Regions from separate parts of the Streptomyces sp. NPDC047108 genome, predicted to be linked through region 4. Evidence: riboswitches for the same ligand, from Rfam matches in the RefSeq annotation. Region 4 holds a riboswitch; each other region holds the start of a gene.

What was found. Region 4 has a riboswitch for cyclic di-AMP ahead of ABZ822_RS14430 (M23 family metallopeptidase). Riboswitches for the same ligand answer to the same signal wherever they lie in the genome.
Region 1: it holds a riboswitch for cyclic di-AMP, as region 4 does, so the genes downstream of both, ABZ822_RS00420 (transglycosylase family protein) here and ABZ822_RS14430 (M23 family metallopeptidase) in region 4, are expected to answer to the same signal.
Region 2: it holds a riboswitch for cyclic di-AMP, as region 4 does, so the genes downstream of both, ABZ822_RS27370 (M23 family metallopeptidase) here and ABZ822_RS14430 (M23 family metallopeptidase) in region 4, are expected to answer to the same signal.
Region 3: it holds a riboswitch for cyclic di-AMP, as region 4 does, so the genes downstream of both, ABZ822_RS24695 (transglycosylase family protein) here and ABZ822_RS14430 (M23 family metallopeptidase) in region 4, are expected to answer to the same signal.

Annotation. Positions count from the first base shown of each region.
Region 1 covers NZ_JBEYUP010000001.1:98,183-102,224, forward strand. The annotation lists gene eno (phosphopyruvate hydratase) at 1-1,124, opposite strand, end outside; gene ABZ822_RS00420 (transglycosylase family protein) at 1,384-2,061, opposite strand; cyclic di-AMP (ydaO/yuaA leader) riboswitch at 2,065-2,230, opposite strand; gene ABZ822_RS00425 (transglycosylase family protein) at 2,490-3,416, opposite strand; gene ABZ822_RS00430 (cytochrome P450) at 3,520-4,042, opposite strand, start outside.
Region 2 covers NZ_JBEYUP010000020.1:19,312-23,353, reverse strand. The annotation lists gene ABZ822_RS27380 (hypothetical protein) at 1-809, opposite strand, end outside; gene ABZ822_RS27375 (PP2C family protein-serine/threonine phosphatase) at 1,029-2,165, shown strand; cyclic di-AMP (ydaO/yuaA leader) riboswitch at 2,438-2,579, shown strand; gene ABZ822_RS27370 (M23 family metallopeptidase) at 2,591-3,649, shown strand; gene ABZ822_RS27365 (PrsW family intramembrane metalloprotease) at 3,934-4,042, opposite strand, start outside.
Region 3 covers NZ_JBEYUP010000015.1:76,906-80,947, reverse strand. The annotation lists gene ABZ822_RS24705 (TIGR03943 family protein) at 1-675, opposite strand, end outside; gene ABZ822_RS24700 (permease) at 672-1,628, opposite strand; cyclic di-AMP (ydaO/yuaA leader) riboswitch at 2,184-2,401, shown strand; gene ABZ822_RS24695 (transglycosylase family protein) at 2,406-3,575, shown strand; gene ABZ822_RS24690 (cupin domain-containing protein) at 3,721-4,042, opposite strand, start outside.
Region 4 covers NZ_JBEYUP010000005.1:317,377-321,418, forward strand. The annotation lists gene ABZ822_RS14420 (HPr family phosphocarrier protein) at 1-77, shown strand, start outside; gene ABZ822_RS14425 (GntR family transcriptional regulator) at 293-1,054, opposite strand; gene ABZ822_RS14430 (M23 family metallopeptidase) at 1,229-2,005, opposite strand; cyclic di-AMP (ydaO/yuaA leader) riboswitch at 2,021-2,213, opposite strand; gene ABZ822_RS14435 (pitrilysin family protein) at 2,448-3,815, opposite strand; gene ABZ822_RS14440 (pitrilysin family protein) at 3,833-4,042, opposite strand, start outside.

The sequences.
Region 1 (4,042 bases), on a different contig from region 4:
TCGGCGATGGTGACGTCCTCGGTCTCGCCGGAGCGGTGGGACATCATGCACTTGAAGCCGTTGCGCTGGGCCAGCTCGACGGCGTCGAGGGTCTCGGTCAGGGAACCGATCTGGTTGACCTTGACCAGCAGCGCGTTGGCGGTGTTGTTCTCGATGCCGCGGGCCAGACGCTCCGGGTTGGTGACGAACAGGTCGTCGCCGACGAGCTGGACCTTGTCACCGAGCCGCTCGGTGATGGTCTTCCAGCCGTCCCAGTCCTCCTCGTTCAGCGGGTCCTCGATGGAGACCAGCGGGTACGCGTCGACCAGCTCGGCGTAGTACGAGGTCATCTCGGCCGCCGTGCGGGTCTTGCCCTCGAAGGCGTAGACGCCGTCCTTGTAGAACTCGGTGGCGGCGACGTCCAGGGCGAGCGCGATGTCCTGGCCGGGCTGGTAGCCGGCCTTCTTGATGGCCTCGACGATCAGGTCGAGGGCCTCGCGGTTGGAGTCGAGGTTCGGCGCGAAGCCGCCCTCGTCGCCGAGGCCGGTGGACAGGCCCCGCTCCTTCAGGACGGACTTCAGGGTGTGGTAGACCTCGGCGCCCCAGCGCAGCGCCTCGGAGAAGGACTCGGCGCCGATCGGCGCGATCATGAACTCCTGGATGTCCACGTTGGAGTCGGCGTGCGAGCCGCCGTTGAGGATGTTCATCATCGGGACCGGCAGCAGGTGCGCGTTCGGTCCGCCGAGGTAGCGGAAGAGCGGCAGGTCGGAGGCCTCGGAGGCGGCGTGCGCGACGGCGAGGGAGACACCGAGGATCGCGTTGGCGCCGAGCGAGGACTTGTCCGGGGTGGCGTCCAGGTCGAACATCGCCTGGTCGATCAGGCGCTGCTCGGTGGCGTCGTAGCCGACCAGCTCCGGGCCGATCTGCTCGATCACGGCGAGCACGGCCTTCTCCACGCCCTTGCCGCCGTAGCGGCTCTTGTCGCCGTCGCGGAGCTCGAGGGCCTCGAACGCTCCGGTGGAGGCACCGGAGGGAACGGCGGCACGGCCGGTGCTGCCGTCGTCGAGGCCGACCTCGACCTCGACCGTGGGGTTGCCTCGCGAGTCGAGGATCTCGCGGGCTACGACGACGTCGATGGACGGCACGAGCATCTCCTTCTGGGATCTGACGCTGGGACGCAGGGACTGCGTGAATCCCTGTCTGCGGCATGAGCCTAACCGGCCCCGGATCCTCGGCCGTCCTCTGCCCGCCCCCCGAGACGAAAAGGCCCCCAAAGGCCCGTAAAGGGGATCTTTGGGGGCTCATGATCCGCGCGGCCGGCGGGCGGGCCCGGCACCCGAGCCGGGGCGGGCCGGCACGGCGGACGGGGCGGGCCCGGCCCGTGGCGCCGGGCCCGCGACCGGGTCAGCTCAGGTGGAGACGCTGGCCGGGGTAGATCAGGTCGGCGCGGTCGACGATCTTCTTGTTCCGCTCGTAGAGCTTCTTCCAGCCCCCCTCGACGCGCTCGGCGTCGGCGATGCTGCCGAGGGTGTCACCGGGCTTGACCTCGTACTCGCCGTCGCCCTTCTTCACCGGGCCGCTCTTGGGCGCGGCCCGCCCCGACGTACCCGGGCCGTCGCCGCGGTCGCTGCGGTCGGCGCGGGCCTCGGCGCCCCCGGCCGAGGAGCGGGCGGTGTCCACGTCCGCGTCCGGGCCGCCGGCGGTCAGGCCGCCCGCGCCGGCGCAGGACCAGGCACCCGGCCCCTGTATGTCGAGCAGCTTCTCGGCGGTGGCGATCTGCTGCTCCTTGCTGGCCAGATCGGCGCGGGGCGCGTACTGGGTGCCGCCCGCCGCGGCCCAGCTCGACTTCGAGAACTGCAGCCCGCCGTAGTAGCCGTTGCCGGTGTTGATGTGCCAGTCGCCGCCGGACTCGCACTGGGCGACCTTCTCCCAGGTTCCGACGGAGGCGGCGTTCGCCGATGTGGCGCCCATGAGCGGTACGGCGACCGCGGTGCCGGCGACACCGGCGAGCGCTGCGATGCGGGCCATGGCCGATGGGCGGCGGTGCGCGCCCCGGGTACCCTTGTTGCCGGAAAGCAGCATGGAACATCTCCTCACCGACGCCTGCGAGGTGAGCTGTCGGGTTCGGGCTGTGAGCGGCCCGGCCCGGTGCTCGCGCACCGGTCTTCACCCCTAGCCGTCCGTTCCGCTGCCGCGGTCCGTCCGGCACTTACCTTGGGTCCCCCGCTCCTGCCTACGGCGCTGACGCGTCGACTGTCCTCCGGCCACCGGCAGGATTCGGCGTGATGGCCGTCGGCGCCCACCGTGTGGCGAGCGGCTTCGACGGTAAGCACACAAGTCCCACCGGTTCAAAAACCGACATCCAGCACCAGGAGCCCCTGAATTTCCCGCTGTTGTCTTTATCTGTGCAGGTCGGGGCAGGTACGGGCGGATCGGGCAGGCGGAAGGTGCCCGTTGGGCCGATGAGATGCTTCTCTCAGTCGCTCCGGAGCGATGAACCCGGCCGCGAACTAGCGCCGGGACGCACCGAGATCGAGCTTCTGACCAGGGAGAATCAGGTCGGGGTCGCCGCCGACGACCGACTCGTTGGCCTCGTAGAGCGCGGGCCAACCACCCGCGAGCGAGTGCTCTTCGGCGATTGCCGACAGACTGTCACCCGGTCGGACGGTGTAGTCCCCGTCCTTCCCTGCGCGGCCGGAGTCGCCGCCGCGGGAAGCGTGACGGCCGTTCTCGCGCCCGTCGCCCCCGCCCTTGCTCTCGCCCGCCTTGCGGTCCGAACCGGCCGCGCCGTCCCCGGCGTCCTCGTCCGCGGGCGCACCGCGGTGCTTGCCGGAGCCGGCCTCCTCGGACGGAGCGGGCGATTCCGAGCCGCCGCGCTCCTGGTCGTGGTCGCCGGACGGTGCGCCGGACTCCTCGCGGTCCTCCTGGCCGCCGTCGCGCGGGTCGGATGCGGACGAACCGGAGTCGCCGTAGTCCTCGCCGGGCGCGGGGGACTCGCCGGGGAGGAGCGTCTCGGCCGGACGTGACAGGTCGATGCCCGGGTCCACGTCCGGGGCCTCGCCGTCGTCGGTGAGGCCGGAGTCCAGCGCGCAGTTCGGCCACGCCTGGGGCCCCTTGGCGGCGAGGATCTTCTCGGCGACGGATATCTGCTGGGAGCGGCTGGCGAGATCGGCGCGGGGCGCGTAGTCGCGGCCGCCGTACTCCTCCCAGGTGTCCTGGGTGAGCTGGAGTCCTCCGAAGTAGCCGTTGCCGGTGTCCGCGCTCCACAGGCCGCCGCTCTCGCACTGGGCGACCCGGTCCCAGGTCTCGGTGTCGGCTGCCTGCGCGCCACCGGCCGCGAGCAGCGGCAGCGCGATCGCCGAACCCGCCACGCCGGCCGTGACGAAGATGGCCGGTGCTTGACGAGGGCGGCGGTGCCGACCGGTCCCGGAACGCATGCGGGGCGCCTTTCGAGAGACGGCTGAAGCGAGGGTGTGCGCGCACGAAAGTAGCTCCGTCGCACCGCAGTCACAAGACGATGTAGTGGAGATCACGCGAAGATCACATAGTTGAAACCTGCTCAATTTTAGAGGGGGTGAACTCGACCGGAAGCGTGCGCAATCCACGCATGATGAGCCCTCCACGCCACCGCAAATCGTCAGGTTCCGCCGCGAGTCGTACGTCGGGAAGACGCCGGAAAAGTGCGGCGAGTGCGGTCTGCGCCTCCAGCCGGGCCAGCGGTGCGCCCAGGCAGTAGTGGATCCCGTGGCCGTACCCGAGGTGCTGGTTGTCGCGGCGCGCGAGGTCGAGCGTGCCCGGGTCGTCGAAGCGTGCGGGGTCGCGGTCGGCGGCGGCGAGGACGACGAGAACGGGATCGCCGGTGGCGACGGACTGCCCGCCGATGGTGACCGGTTCGGTGGCAAACCGCCAGGTGGCGAGCTCCACCGGCCCGTCGTAGCGCAGCAGTTCCTCGACGCCGTTCGCCAGCAGCGCCTCGTCGCCCTCCGCGAGGGCCCGGTGGAGGCGTTCGCGCTGACCGGGATTGCGCAGCAGCGCGTACGTGCCGTTCCCGATCAGGTTGACG
Region 2 (4,042 bases), on a different contig from region 4:
GCCGCGGCGTAGTCCTCGCGCATCGCGTCCGTGGTCTCCGGGGCCGAAGGGTCGAAGTCGATCCGCTCGACCTCCTCGCCGAAGGCGGTGATGTCCTCGTCGACGACGGGGCGGAGCGTCGCCAGCTGCGCACGCTCCCGCTCGGCCCGGCGCCGCCGGTTCCGGCTGCCGACCAGCAGCGCGCCACCGCCGACGGCCGCGATCAGCACGCCGAGCGTGGCCAGGAGCCCGAGCGGGCCGACCCGGGTGGAGGGGGAGGTGTCCGTCCCGGTGTCCGTGGCGGAGCCGCCGCTCCAGGTGTCCGGGGCGTGGCCGCTCGCCTGCGGCAGGGCGTCGTCGACGAAGGACTCGACCATGGCCTGTACATCGCCGGGGGACGAGCGCTCCACGGAGCCGCTGAGGTTGTCGACCGCGTTGCGGGACATCACGGAGGAGTCGGCCCCGGCGTCGAACCGGTCGCCCAGCGCGACCGCGTAGACACCGGTGATCCCGGTCTTGTTCCGCAGGTCCTGGAGCAGGGTCGGCGGGTTGAATTCCTTGGCGGCCGGCAGCACGGCGACGAACACCGGCTTGTCCGCCTTCTTGATCTTGTCCGCCAGAGCGTCCGCGGCCGGAGGCGGAAGCTGGTCCCTCGCCCGCGGATCGACGTACACAGGGCCCTTGCTCAGGGCGTTCGCGGCGCTGTCGAGCCCGTCCGCGGCTCGCGCCCCGGGTGCCATGACGGCCACCAGTACGAGAGCGACGGCGACGACCGCCAGCACCGGCACGAGCAGGATGCGACCCGCCCAGGGCTTCGCTGCGGTGTTCATATCTACGAAGTTAACTCCAAAGCCGCAATGATGGGGCTTCCAGCCCATCCGGTGCCTTTCGGTGCACTCCGGTCCTGGGCACGTCGCGCGTCCGGTCCGGGGTGTGTCGCGCCCCGCCGACCCGCCCGATTCGCGTACGGCGCCCCACCCGGCGAGGGTGGAAGTGGCGCGCGCTCGGACAGGTCGCCGCGCCCGGCACGGATGGGCAGGAGTCAGCAGGTGGGGACGCATGTCGAGGGACCTCGCCGCCTCGGTGGAGCCCGCCGTCCCAGCGCCCGGGTCATCCGCTGGGTCCCGGTTCTGCTGATCATCGGCGGCGCCGTCTTCGACCTCATGACGCCGCCCCCCTTCACGGGCTCCCCCTTCTTCTCGGCCGCCCCGCTCGTGGCCGCCCCGTTCTTCTCGCTCGGGGTCACGGCCCTCACGGGTGGGGCGAGCGTGCTCACCGTGCTCGCCCTGCGCCTGTACGACACGCGGCTCACCGACATCGAGTCGGTCACCGAGCTCGTCACGGTCTTCACGGTCGCCGTGCTCGCCCTGCTCATCAACCGTGTCGTGCGCCTGGGCGACCGGCGCCTCGCCTCGGCGCGCACCATCGCGGAGGCCGCCCAGCGTGCCGTCCTGCCCGACCCCGCCGAGCGGATCGGCGGCTTCGACGTCGCCGCGCGCTACGAGGCCGCCCACGCCGAGGCCAGCATCGGCGGCGACCTCTACGCCGTGCAGGACACCCCGTACGGGGTGCGCCTGATCGTCGGGGACGTACGGGGCAAGGGGCTGGGCGCCGTCGAAGCGGTGGCGATCCTCATCGGCTCGTTCCGGGAGGCGGCCGAGCAGGAGGCGACGCTGGACGGGCTCGCCCGGCGACTGGAGGGGGCGCTGCGCCGCGAGAGCGCTCGGCAGGAGGAGCTGGAGCCGTACGAGGGCTTCACCACGGTCGTCCTGGCCGAGGTGCACCCGGCCGGCGGTCCGGCCGACGCGAGCTCGCTGCGTCTGCTCAACCGCGGCCACCCGTCGCCGCTGCTGCTCTACGAGGACGGCCGTCTGAGCACCGCCGATCCGAAGGTGGCCGCGCTGCCTCTCGGCATGGACGACCTCGGCGTCTGGCCGGACCTGGTCCAGGAGTTCGCGTTCCCCGGCGGCGCCACGCTGCTGCTCTTCACCGACGGGGTGACCGAGGCGCGCAACGCGCGCGGTGTCTTCTACGACCCGGGGGAGCGGCTGCGCGGTATGCACTTCCCCGATCCCGGCACGCTCCTCGACGCCCTCGTGGACGATGTCCGGCGGCACGCGGCGGGTGAGGCACCGGATGACATGGCGCTGCTCGCGGTGACACGTCCGGTGCGCCACGGACCGTAACCGGATCGCACCCCTCCGCATAACAACTGACGAACCATCAGCTAGAGACGCTTGCCGGTCGAGAGGTCAACTCGCCCGTTTTTCCTGGATCATGTACCGATTTGCCCCTACGGATTTCGTTAACGATCACACGGAACAGCTTGGAAACAGGTCCCGCGGTCTATTAACGTTCGATAACGCAGCGCGGTCGTCCCAGCCGCCACAAGAGGTGGCACCGTGCGCCTACGCCGAATCCCGCACCATCAGCACCACCAGTACCACCGCAGTGATCCGCACCACTGGCACCAACTGCACCAAGGGAACCGGGGAACCACACTCTTGGGGTGAATCGGGCACCTTTCCCAAAGGCGCTCGTAGGAGACCTTCCTGCTCCGAACCCGTCAGCTAACCCGGTAGGCGTGAAGGAAGGAAAGGAGAGCGCCCGCGTGGCGTCCAACAGGCCTGCTCCGGAGCCCTTGTACGAACCCTCCGCCCCTTACGGCCCCGGCGGATTCGGCGAGTTCGGCGAGGAACCCCCGGCCGCCGGTGACGGCGAGTGGAACCCGACCGAGGACTCCCTTGCGCCGGTACGCGGCAGGCACCGCGTCATCAAGCAGCGCGGTGGCGGCATGGCCCGCAGCGGCGCCGTCCTCGGTGTCGGCATGTTCGCGGCCGTCGGCGCCGGCGGCATGGCCAGCGCGCAGGACAAGCCCCCGGTCTCCATCTCCATGCCCGACCTCGGCTCCGTCTCGGACCAGCTCCCGGACGCGAAGTCCCTGCCGGGCATCGGTTCCCTGGTGTCCGACGAAGACACCCCCGCCGGAGCCGCGACCCCGCTCTCCACCGCGGGACTCACCGACACCGAGGCCGCCAACGGCACCGGCGCGGGCGAGGCGTTGCGCGCCCGCATCATGCGCCAGGCCGAGCAGCAGCAGACCGCGGCCGAGAGCGCGCAGCGCGACGCGGCCCAGAAGGCCGCGGCGAAGAAGGCCGCCGAAGAGGCGGCCGAGGCCAAGGAGAAGGCCGCGGAGGCCAAGGCGGCCGCCGTGCGCAAGGCCAAGGAGGAGGCGGCGCGCAAGGCCGAGGAGGAGCGACTGGCCAAGCTGGCCAAGCAGTTCACCCTCCCCGTCGCCTCGTACACGCTCACCGCCGGCTTCGGACAGGCCGGCTCCCTGTGGTCCAGCGACCACACCGGGCTCGACTTCGCAGCCCCGAGCGGCACCCCGGCCAAGGCGGTGCACGGCGGCACGATCACCGAGGCCGGCTGGGCGGGCTCCTACGGCTACCGGATCATCCTCACCCTCGACGACGGCACCGAGGTCTGGTACTGCCACCTGTCCTCGATGACCAAGACGTCCGGGAAGGTGACGACGGGCGAGACCATCGGCCGCGTCGGTGCCACGGGCAACGTCACCGGCGCCCACCTCCACCTGGAGGTCCGTCCGGGCGGCGGCGACCCGATCGACCCGGCCGCGTGGCTGCGCGGCAAGGGCCAGACTCCCTGACCCGGAGCCCGCTCCCTTCCCCTCCCGCGCCGCCCCGGCGCGCTCACCCTGAGGCCGTCCGTCCACCGGTCGGCCACCCCCACCGCGTTCGCCGACAGCCCCGGTGTTTCCTCCCCCCTGGCACCGGGGCTGCCGGTCTGTCCGCATGCAGTCCACGGCCCACGTCCACGGCCCACGTCCACGGCCCACGGCAACGGCCCACGGGCCGACGTCCGGTGTGCTGATCGACGTCCGGCCGCCCTGTGCTCAGCCGGTCGTCCCCGGCGCGGCCTCCGCGCGGTGCGTCAACGGCCGTACGGAGGACGGTGATCGGTCGGCGCGGCCGGTCCCTGGCCACCGCCGTACGGGCCCGGACCGTGCTGCGGAGGGACCCCGTGCCCCTGCCCGTACGGT
Region 3 (4,042 bases), on a different contig from region 4:
CCAGGTGTCGGTGGCCGGGGGAGGGGCGCCGTGCACACGGACCTTGATCGCCTGCGAGTCGGCGGCGCAGCAGCTCAGGGACAGCCGGGTCAGATACCAGCCGCCGCCCTGGCCCGGGGTGACGAAGCCGGTCATCGAGACCGTACGGCCTTCAAGGCTCCGCGCGCCGTCCCGCCGTGCGCGCGAGCTGAAGTCCGACAGCGGCATGACGAGGGGCGAGGCGCTGGGCAGCGGGGCGAAGCGCGTGTTCTTCGCGTCCGCCGCCGGATCGCCGTCGCGCGCCGCGGTGTACGAGCCGAGGGCGGGCGGTGTGAAGAAGAGCAGGCTGAGCGCGGGGAAGAACAGGAGCCAGGCCACCCTCGGGCCGCGGCTGTGGTCGTGCCCATGCCCCTCCGCGTGCCCGTGCCTCTCTGTCTGCCCGTGCCCTTCCGGGTGTCCGTGCTCGTCGGCATGCCCCTCATCCGTCCTCGCGGGCCGGGTGGACGGCTTGGCGAAGGGGAAGCCGTCGCGGGCAGCGCTCACCGTGCCCAGGGCGACCAGCAGCACGCCCGAGACGATCAGCAGGGGCCGCAGTCCCTCCTTCACGAAGCGCAGATAGACCTCGCTGAAGAGCGCGATGTGCAACAGGCCCGCGCCCGACAGCAGGAGAAGAAGAATCTGGACATTGCGCCTCATAGCAGCCACCACCCGATCAGTGCGCTGGAGACGACGGCCACCACGGCGGTCGCCGCGGAGAACCGGACGGCGAAGGCGCGCCCGAAGGTGCCCGACTGCAGGGCGACGAGCTTCACGTCCACCATCGGGCCGACCACCATGAACGCCAGCCGCGCGGTGGGGGAGAAGCCGGTGAGGGAGGCGGCGACGAACGCGTCCGCCTCCGAGCAGACGGCGAGCACGATCGCCAGCGCGGCGAGGAAGAGCACCGAGAGCCAGGGCGACCCGGCGAAGGTGTCCAGGACGGAGCGCGGGACCGCGACGTTGAACGTGGCCGCCGCCATCGCCCCGACCACCAGGAATCCCCCGGCGTGCAGGAAGTCGTGCTGGAAGCCGAGCCGGAACTCCTCCCAGCGGCTGTGCCCGGGCGTGTGTCCCGTACGGTGCGCCGGCAGCCGCAGCCATTCGTCCCGGCCGAGGCGGATCCACAGCCAGCCCATCGCGGCCGAGGTGACGAGCGACGCGACCAGCCGGGCGGCCACCATCTCGGGGGCGCCGGGGAAGGCGACGGCGGTTGAGGCCAGCACGATCGGGTTCACCGCCGGTGCCGAGAGCAGGAACGCGAACGCGGCCGCGGGCGCGACCCCGCGGCGGATCAGGCTCCCCGCCACGGGGACGGACGCGCACTCGCAGCCCGGCAGGACGACTCCGGCGGCGCTGGCCACCGGGACGGCGAGCGCGGGCCGCTTGGGCAGGGCCCGGGCGAAGACCCGGGCGGGCACGAAGGCGTTGATGGCCCCGGAGATGACGGTGCCCAGGAGCAGGAACGGCAGCGCCTGCACCACGATGGCGACGCAGACCGTACGCCAGGCACTCACGGCCGCGGGATCCGGCCGGTCGACCGCTCCGGTGAGGACGGCCGCCGCGACGGCGAGCGTCAGCGCCGCGGCGGCGAGTACCGGCCACCGGGGCAGGTCCCGGCGTCTGCCCGGGGCCCTGGGGGCGGCGCTCGTACCGGCTGGATGCGGCACCGGTGAGGGGGTGCTCGTCAGCTCGTCCGTTCTCTGCACTGCGACTCCGCACGTTCCGCGACCGAGGGCTGCTCACGATATGGGCGAATGGGGCAGGTGCCGGGAAACGCCTCGGGTGGTTGGTCCAGAATCATCCGTTTCGCCGGATAGCCGTCCGCCATCAAAGGGGTGTTTCACTCCCTCAATGCATCAAAATCGAATTCAAGCACCAAAACGGACAATTGGATTCACGGTGAGCCATCTCACATAGGTGCTCCCGGGAATGTGACCTCGCACACTCGAAGGGGGCGAATTCCTTCAACTTGGTTACCGGCTGCCCCTCGTGAGAGCCGTTCAGTAGTAATCGCTATTGCTGTGGGGCAAAGATCGGCAGCGCAGCGTGACGCAAAAGGAAGTCGATCTGCCGTCCGGCGATTCAGACAATTGCAGGGCACTTGTGGCGAAGAAATGGATGTGTTTATTTTTCCGCTGCCTGCCCATCGAAAGGGCGGGCGCCCATCTACCGGAGCGCCGAGTCCTGCCGCCGGTGGGGGGAGAAACGACAACGCACCCACGGCAGGAGCGGGGGACCCAAGGTAAGTGCCGTACCGCGCGATCGGCGTGGTCCGGCTAGGGGTGAAGACGTGCCGCAAGCAGCCTCATGGCTGCCGGACGGCGCGGCCGGGCAACTCCAGCCCGAACCCGACAGCTCACCTCGCAGGCGTAGGAGAGGAAGCCCCTATGTCTGTACGCGGACGTCATCGCCGCTTCAAGCCCAACCGTCTTACCCGTGCCACGTTCGTCGCCGCCGCGGGCGGTGCCGGTATCGGTCTGTCCTTCATGGGCGCCGGCAGCGCGAACGCCGCCTCGACCAGCACCTGGGACAAGGTCGCGGAGTGCGAGAGCAACGGCAACTGGAGCATCAACACCGGCAACGGTTTCTTCGGTGGCCTGCAGTTCACGCAGAGCACCTGGGACGCCTTCGGCGGCAGCAAGTACGCCGACCGTGCCGACCACGCCAGCAAGGCCGAGCAGATAGCCGTCGCCGAGAAGGTGCTCGCGGGCCAGGGCCCGGGCGCCTGGCCGGTCTGCGGCCCCAAGGCCGGCCTGGCCAAGGGCGGCCCGGCCCCTGAGGCCCCCGCCGCCGGCGAGAAGGCCGAGACCCTTCCGGCTCCGGCCAAGGACCGTGCCGACCGTGGCGGCGACAAGCGCCACGGCAAGGGCGAGTCCTACACCGTCGTCAAGGGCGACTCGCTCTCCAAGATCGCCACCGACAAGGACGTCGACGGCGGCTGGAAGCGCGTGTACCAGGACAACCGTCAGGTCGTCGGTGAGAACCCGAACCTGATCCACCCGGGTCAGAAGCTCAGCCTCGGCGGAGGCAAGGGCGAGGCCGGCCACGACGGCTGGAAGAAGCAGGGCTCGAAGCACGCCGCGCCCAAGGCCCAGGCTCCGAAGCAGGAGGCCAAGCCGGCCGCCAAGCCCGCAGCCGGCAAGAGCGCCGACGGCTTCACCGCTCCCCTCGACAACCCCACCCTCAGCACCCCGTACCACCAGGCGGGCGGCGCATGGTCCAGCGGTTACCACACCGGCGCGGACTTCTCGGCCTCCACGGGTACGGCGGTCAAGTCCATCGGTGCGGGTGAGGTCGTTTCTGCCGGTTGGGGCGGCAGCTACGGCAACCAGGTCGTCATCCGCCACGCGGACGGCAAGTACAGCCAGTACGCCCACCTGTCCTCGCTGTCCGTCTCGGCGGGTCAGTCGGTCACCGGCGGCCAGCAGATCGGCCTGTCCGGCTCCACCGGCAACTCCTCCGGTCCGCACCTCCACTTCGAGGTCCGCACCGGCCCGGACTACGGCTCGGACATCGACCCGATCGCCTACCTGCGCGACCACGGCGTCACGATCTGACGCTCGTACGACTCGAACGGCTACGGAGTCTTCCCTCCTGACTCGATGAGGCGCCGGTTCCCCGTGACGACGGGGAACCGGCGCTTCGCTTCGTCCGGGGTGCGGGCCAGGGGTCGCCGACGCGCAGCCTGACGGCAGCGTGGCGTCATGCGCCCCGGCACAGGGCCCTGATCATCTCGCCGTGTTCCGGGTAGCGCGCGGCCAGTTCGTCCGCGTCGCCGCCCTCGTAGTCCGAGGGGAGGAATCCGGGCGCCAGCGTGCATCCGATGAGGGCGTGGCTGCCGCCGTCGCGCACCCGGGCCCCCATCCACGTACCGCCCGGGACGGTGAACTGCACGTGCTGCCCGGCCGTCACGTCCTGGCCCAGCACCTCCACCCGCGACGTGCCGCCCGGCTCCAGGAGCAGCAACTCCACCGGGTCGCCCAGATAGAAGTGCCAGACCTCGTCGCGGGGCAGCCGGTGCATC
Region 4 (4,042 bases):
ACGGCGCCGACATCGCGCTCGACCGTCTGGCCAAGCTCGTCTCCGAAGGGCTCGAGGAGCTTCCGGAGACCGTCTGAACCACGCCGTCCGGAGCGCCTGCGGGGCCGCTCCGGGAGAACAGGCACGAGAACCGCGGTGACTTTTTCGGTCACCGCGGTTCCTGCGTTCACGCTTCTCGTGTCCACGTTTCCCGCATTCACACGTGGCGCGCCGCCCGCCGTCCAGAATTCCGCGTCACCGCCGCCGTGAATTCCGCGCAGAATTCGCCTCACTCTTGTGTACGCCCGCTCTGTTAATTCTGGGCACTCGTATTGTTGACGGCTTGTTTCGGGGTGCTCACGCGGACCGGCCGGCGCATCCGGTGGATCGCGAGCGAACGTTCCGTGTGCGCCGCCATCAGTGCGCGGGCGCGGTCCGCCTCTCCCCGCGCGACCGCGTCGGCTATCGCCGCGTGCTCGCCCCAGGAGTCCGTGACGCCCACGGGCGCGGGGGCGTACATCCACGCGATCTTGCGGCGGACCTGGGTGAGCGTCGACGCGAGACTGGGGCTCCCCGCGGCCTGCGCCAGCGTTTCGTGGAACCAGCCGCCCAGTGCCCGCAGATCCGCCGCCTGCCCGAGCCGCGCCCGCTCCTGGCCCAGCCGTACGAGGCCGCGGAGCACCTTCACATGGGCCTCCGTACGGCGCTGGGCGGCGCGGGCGGCGCCCAGCGGCTCCAGCAGTGCGCGGATGTCGAGCAGGTCCGCCGCCTCCTGCTCGGAGGGCTCGGCGACGCAGGCCCCCGCGTGTCTGCGGGTGGTCACGAACCCCTCGGACTCCAGGGTGCGCAGGGCCTCGCGGACGGGGACGCGGGAGACGCCGTAGCGCCGGGCGAGGACTTCCTCGGTCAGTCTGCTCCCCCGCGGGTGGACGCCGGAGACGATGTCGTCACGGATCGCCCGGCACACCGCGCGCGCCGGAATACGACCGGTGGCCTGCGGCCCGCCCTTCACCTTCGTTCCCGCATGGCCGGACCTCCACTGCAATTCCTGGGAATCACGTTCGACCGGGTTCATTCAAGAACTGTATGCCACAGCGGAGAAATTTCCATCGGGCGGGACCGGAGAGGGATATCTTCCGGCCTTTGTGCGCCCGCGTTTCCTTCCGCCGCCCGCGGGCGGCGGAAGGAAACGCGTCAGCGGTTCAGCGGCGAAACGCGTCAGCGGTTCAGCGGTTCACCGGCGCGGGGTTCACAGGCTCAGGCCGTGCGAACGGAGGTAGGCCACCGGGTCGATGTCGGAGCCGTAGTCCTGCGAGGTGCGGGCCTCGAAGTGCAGGTGCGGGCCGGTGGTGTTGCCGGTGCTGCCCGAGAGGCCGATCTTTGCCCCCGGGGTGACGGTCTGGCCGACGGAGACGTGCACCGTGGAGAGGTGGCCGTACTGGGTGTACGTACCGTCCTTCATCTTGATCACGACGTTGTTGCCGTAGCTGCCGCCCCATCCGGCCTCGACGACGGTGCCGGCGCCCACCGAGCGCACGGTCGTGCCCGAGGAGGCGTGGAAGTCGACTCCGGTGTGGCTGCCCGAGGACCAGGCGCCGCCCGAGGACCCGTACGAGGTGGAGACGTAGCTGCCCTCGACGGGCAGGACGAAGGCGTTGAGGCGCTTGCGCTCGGCCTCGCGCGCCGCGCGCTTCTTCGCGGCCTTCACCTCGGCCGCCCGCTTCTTCGCGGCGGCCTCGGCCTTGGCGCGGGCCGCGGCGACGTCGGCCGCGTCCTGCTGCGCCTCGGCCTGCGCGTCGACGGTGCGGGCGATCGAGTCGTCCAGGACGATCGCCTGGCGCAGACCGGTCTGTTCGCCCTCGGGCGACTGGTCGGGGGCCGCGGCGGACGCGACACCGGGGGTCAGGGAGGTCACGACCCCGGTGGTGGCGAGTGTGGCGATGCCCGCAAGGCTCGCGCCGGAACGGGCGAGACGGCTGGGGCGGCGATAACGGTGCTTCCCGGTGGCACGGGTGAACGACGCCATGCGGCGGCGGTGCTCCTTTCCTTCCTTCTCGCCTACCGGGTTAGCTGACGGGTTCGGAGCAGGAAGGTCTCCTACGGGCCCCTCGCAGGAGGCGCCCGATTCACCCCAGGGACTGCGCGCCCTCCCGCGCCGGTGCGGCGCGCGACGGGCAAGGTGGGTCCCCGGCTCCCCTGGCTCGCGCCGTACGGGGACTCGGCGATGACTGCCCGGAGCCGCGGGTGCGGCAGGTGTACCGGCCGGACAGCCGGACCGACGCTAAACGGGACATCTGTCAATCGCCAAAGAAATCAGGTCGTTTGTAGTCGACACCACAAAGGAAACGGCAGACTCAACTACAAACCGGACATACAGCAGTGCCCCGGAGCCACTTCAGGCTCCGGGGCACCGATGCTGTCCATCTGCCGGGCTGACACGTCGTCAGGCACTGGCCACCGTCACGGTGTCAGCCGCTGACGACCTTCACTTCGCCGATGCCGAGCGCCCGTACGGGCTCCTCGATCACCGAGGCGTCGCCGACGAGGATCGTCACCAGACGGTCCGACGGGAAGGCGCTGACGGCCGCCGCGGTCGCCTCGACCGTGCCGGTCTCGGCGAGGCGCGCGTACAACTGCGCCTGGTAGTCGTCCGGAAGATGCTGCTCGACCTGGTCGGCGAAGGTGCCGGCGACCGCGGCCGCCGTCTCGTACTTCAGCGGGGCGACACCGACGAGGTTCTGCACGGCGGTGTCCCGCTCCGCGTCGGTGAGCCCGTCCGCGGCCAGCGTGCGCAGCACCTTCCAGGTGTCCTCCAGCGCCGGTCCCGTGGAGGCGGTGTCCACCGACCCGCTGATGGCCAGCAGCGAGGCACCCGTGCCGTCGGAGGCGGAGCGCAGCACCTGGCCGAACGACCGCACGCCGTAGGTGTATCCCTTCTCCTCGCGCAGCACCCGGTCGAGCCGGGAGGTGAGCGTGCCGCCGAGGCAGTAGACGCCGAGGACCTGTGCCGGCCAGACACGGTCGTGCCGGTCGGAGCCGATCCGCCCGATCAGCAGCTGGGTCTGCACCGCGCCGGGGCGGTCCACGATGACGACGCGGCCGGTGTCGTCCGCGGTCACCGCGGGGACGGGCCGGGGCGCGGCGGTGTTGCCGGTCCAGGCGCCGAGGGTGTCCCCGAGAACGGCCCCGAGGTCGATGCCGGTCAGGTCGCCGACGACCACGGCGGTCGCGGTGGCGGGCCGCACATGGGCCTCGTAGAAGGCGCGTACGGCCGCGGCGTCGACGCGTCCGACCGTCTCCTCGGTGCCCTGCCGGGGCCGGGACATCCGGGACTCGGCAGGGAACAGCTCCTTGGAGAGCTCCTTGGCCGCGCGCCGGGCGGGGTTGGCCTGCTCGTGCGGGATCTCGTCGAGCCGGTTGCGGACGAGCCGCTCGATCTCGCCGTCGGGGAACGCCGGGGCGCGCAGGGCATCGGCCAGCAGTCCGAGCGCCTTGGCCAGCCGGGAGGCAGGGACCTCCAGAGAGACGCGGACGCCCGGGTGGTCGGCGTGCGCGTCGAGGGTCGCGCCGCAGCGCTCCAGCTCCGCGGCGAAGTCCTCCGCCGTGTGCTTGTCGGTGCCCTCGGACAGCGCCCGCGCCATGATCGTGGCGACGCCGTCCAGTCCGGTGGGCTCGGCGTCCAGCGGCGCGTCGAGGTTCATGTCGACCGCGACGACCTGCTGGCCGGGACGGTGACAGTGCAGCACGGTCAGGCCGTTGGGGAGCGTGGAGCGCTCGGGAGCCGGGAAGGCCCACGGCTTGGCGGCGCCACCCTGGGGCTGCGGGTGGAAGGTCATGGCGGGGGTCGTGTCGCTCACCGGGCCGCCTCCTGTCCTGCGTTCTCGTCGGCGGCCTGGTGGTCGGCGAATGCGTCGTCGGATCCGTCGGCGGAGTCGCCCCCGCCTCCCTCGGCGGGGCCGGTCGGTTCGTAGACCAGGACCGCGCGGTTGTCGGGGCGCAGCCGGGCGGCGGCCACGGCCTTGACCTCCTCGGCGGTGATCTCCAGCAGCCGGTCGACCGCGGT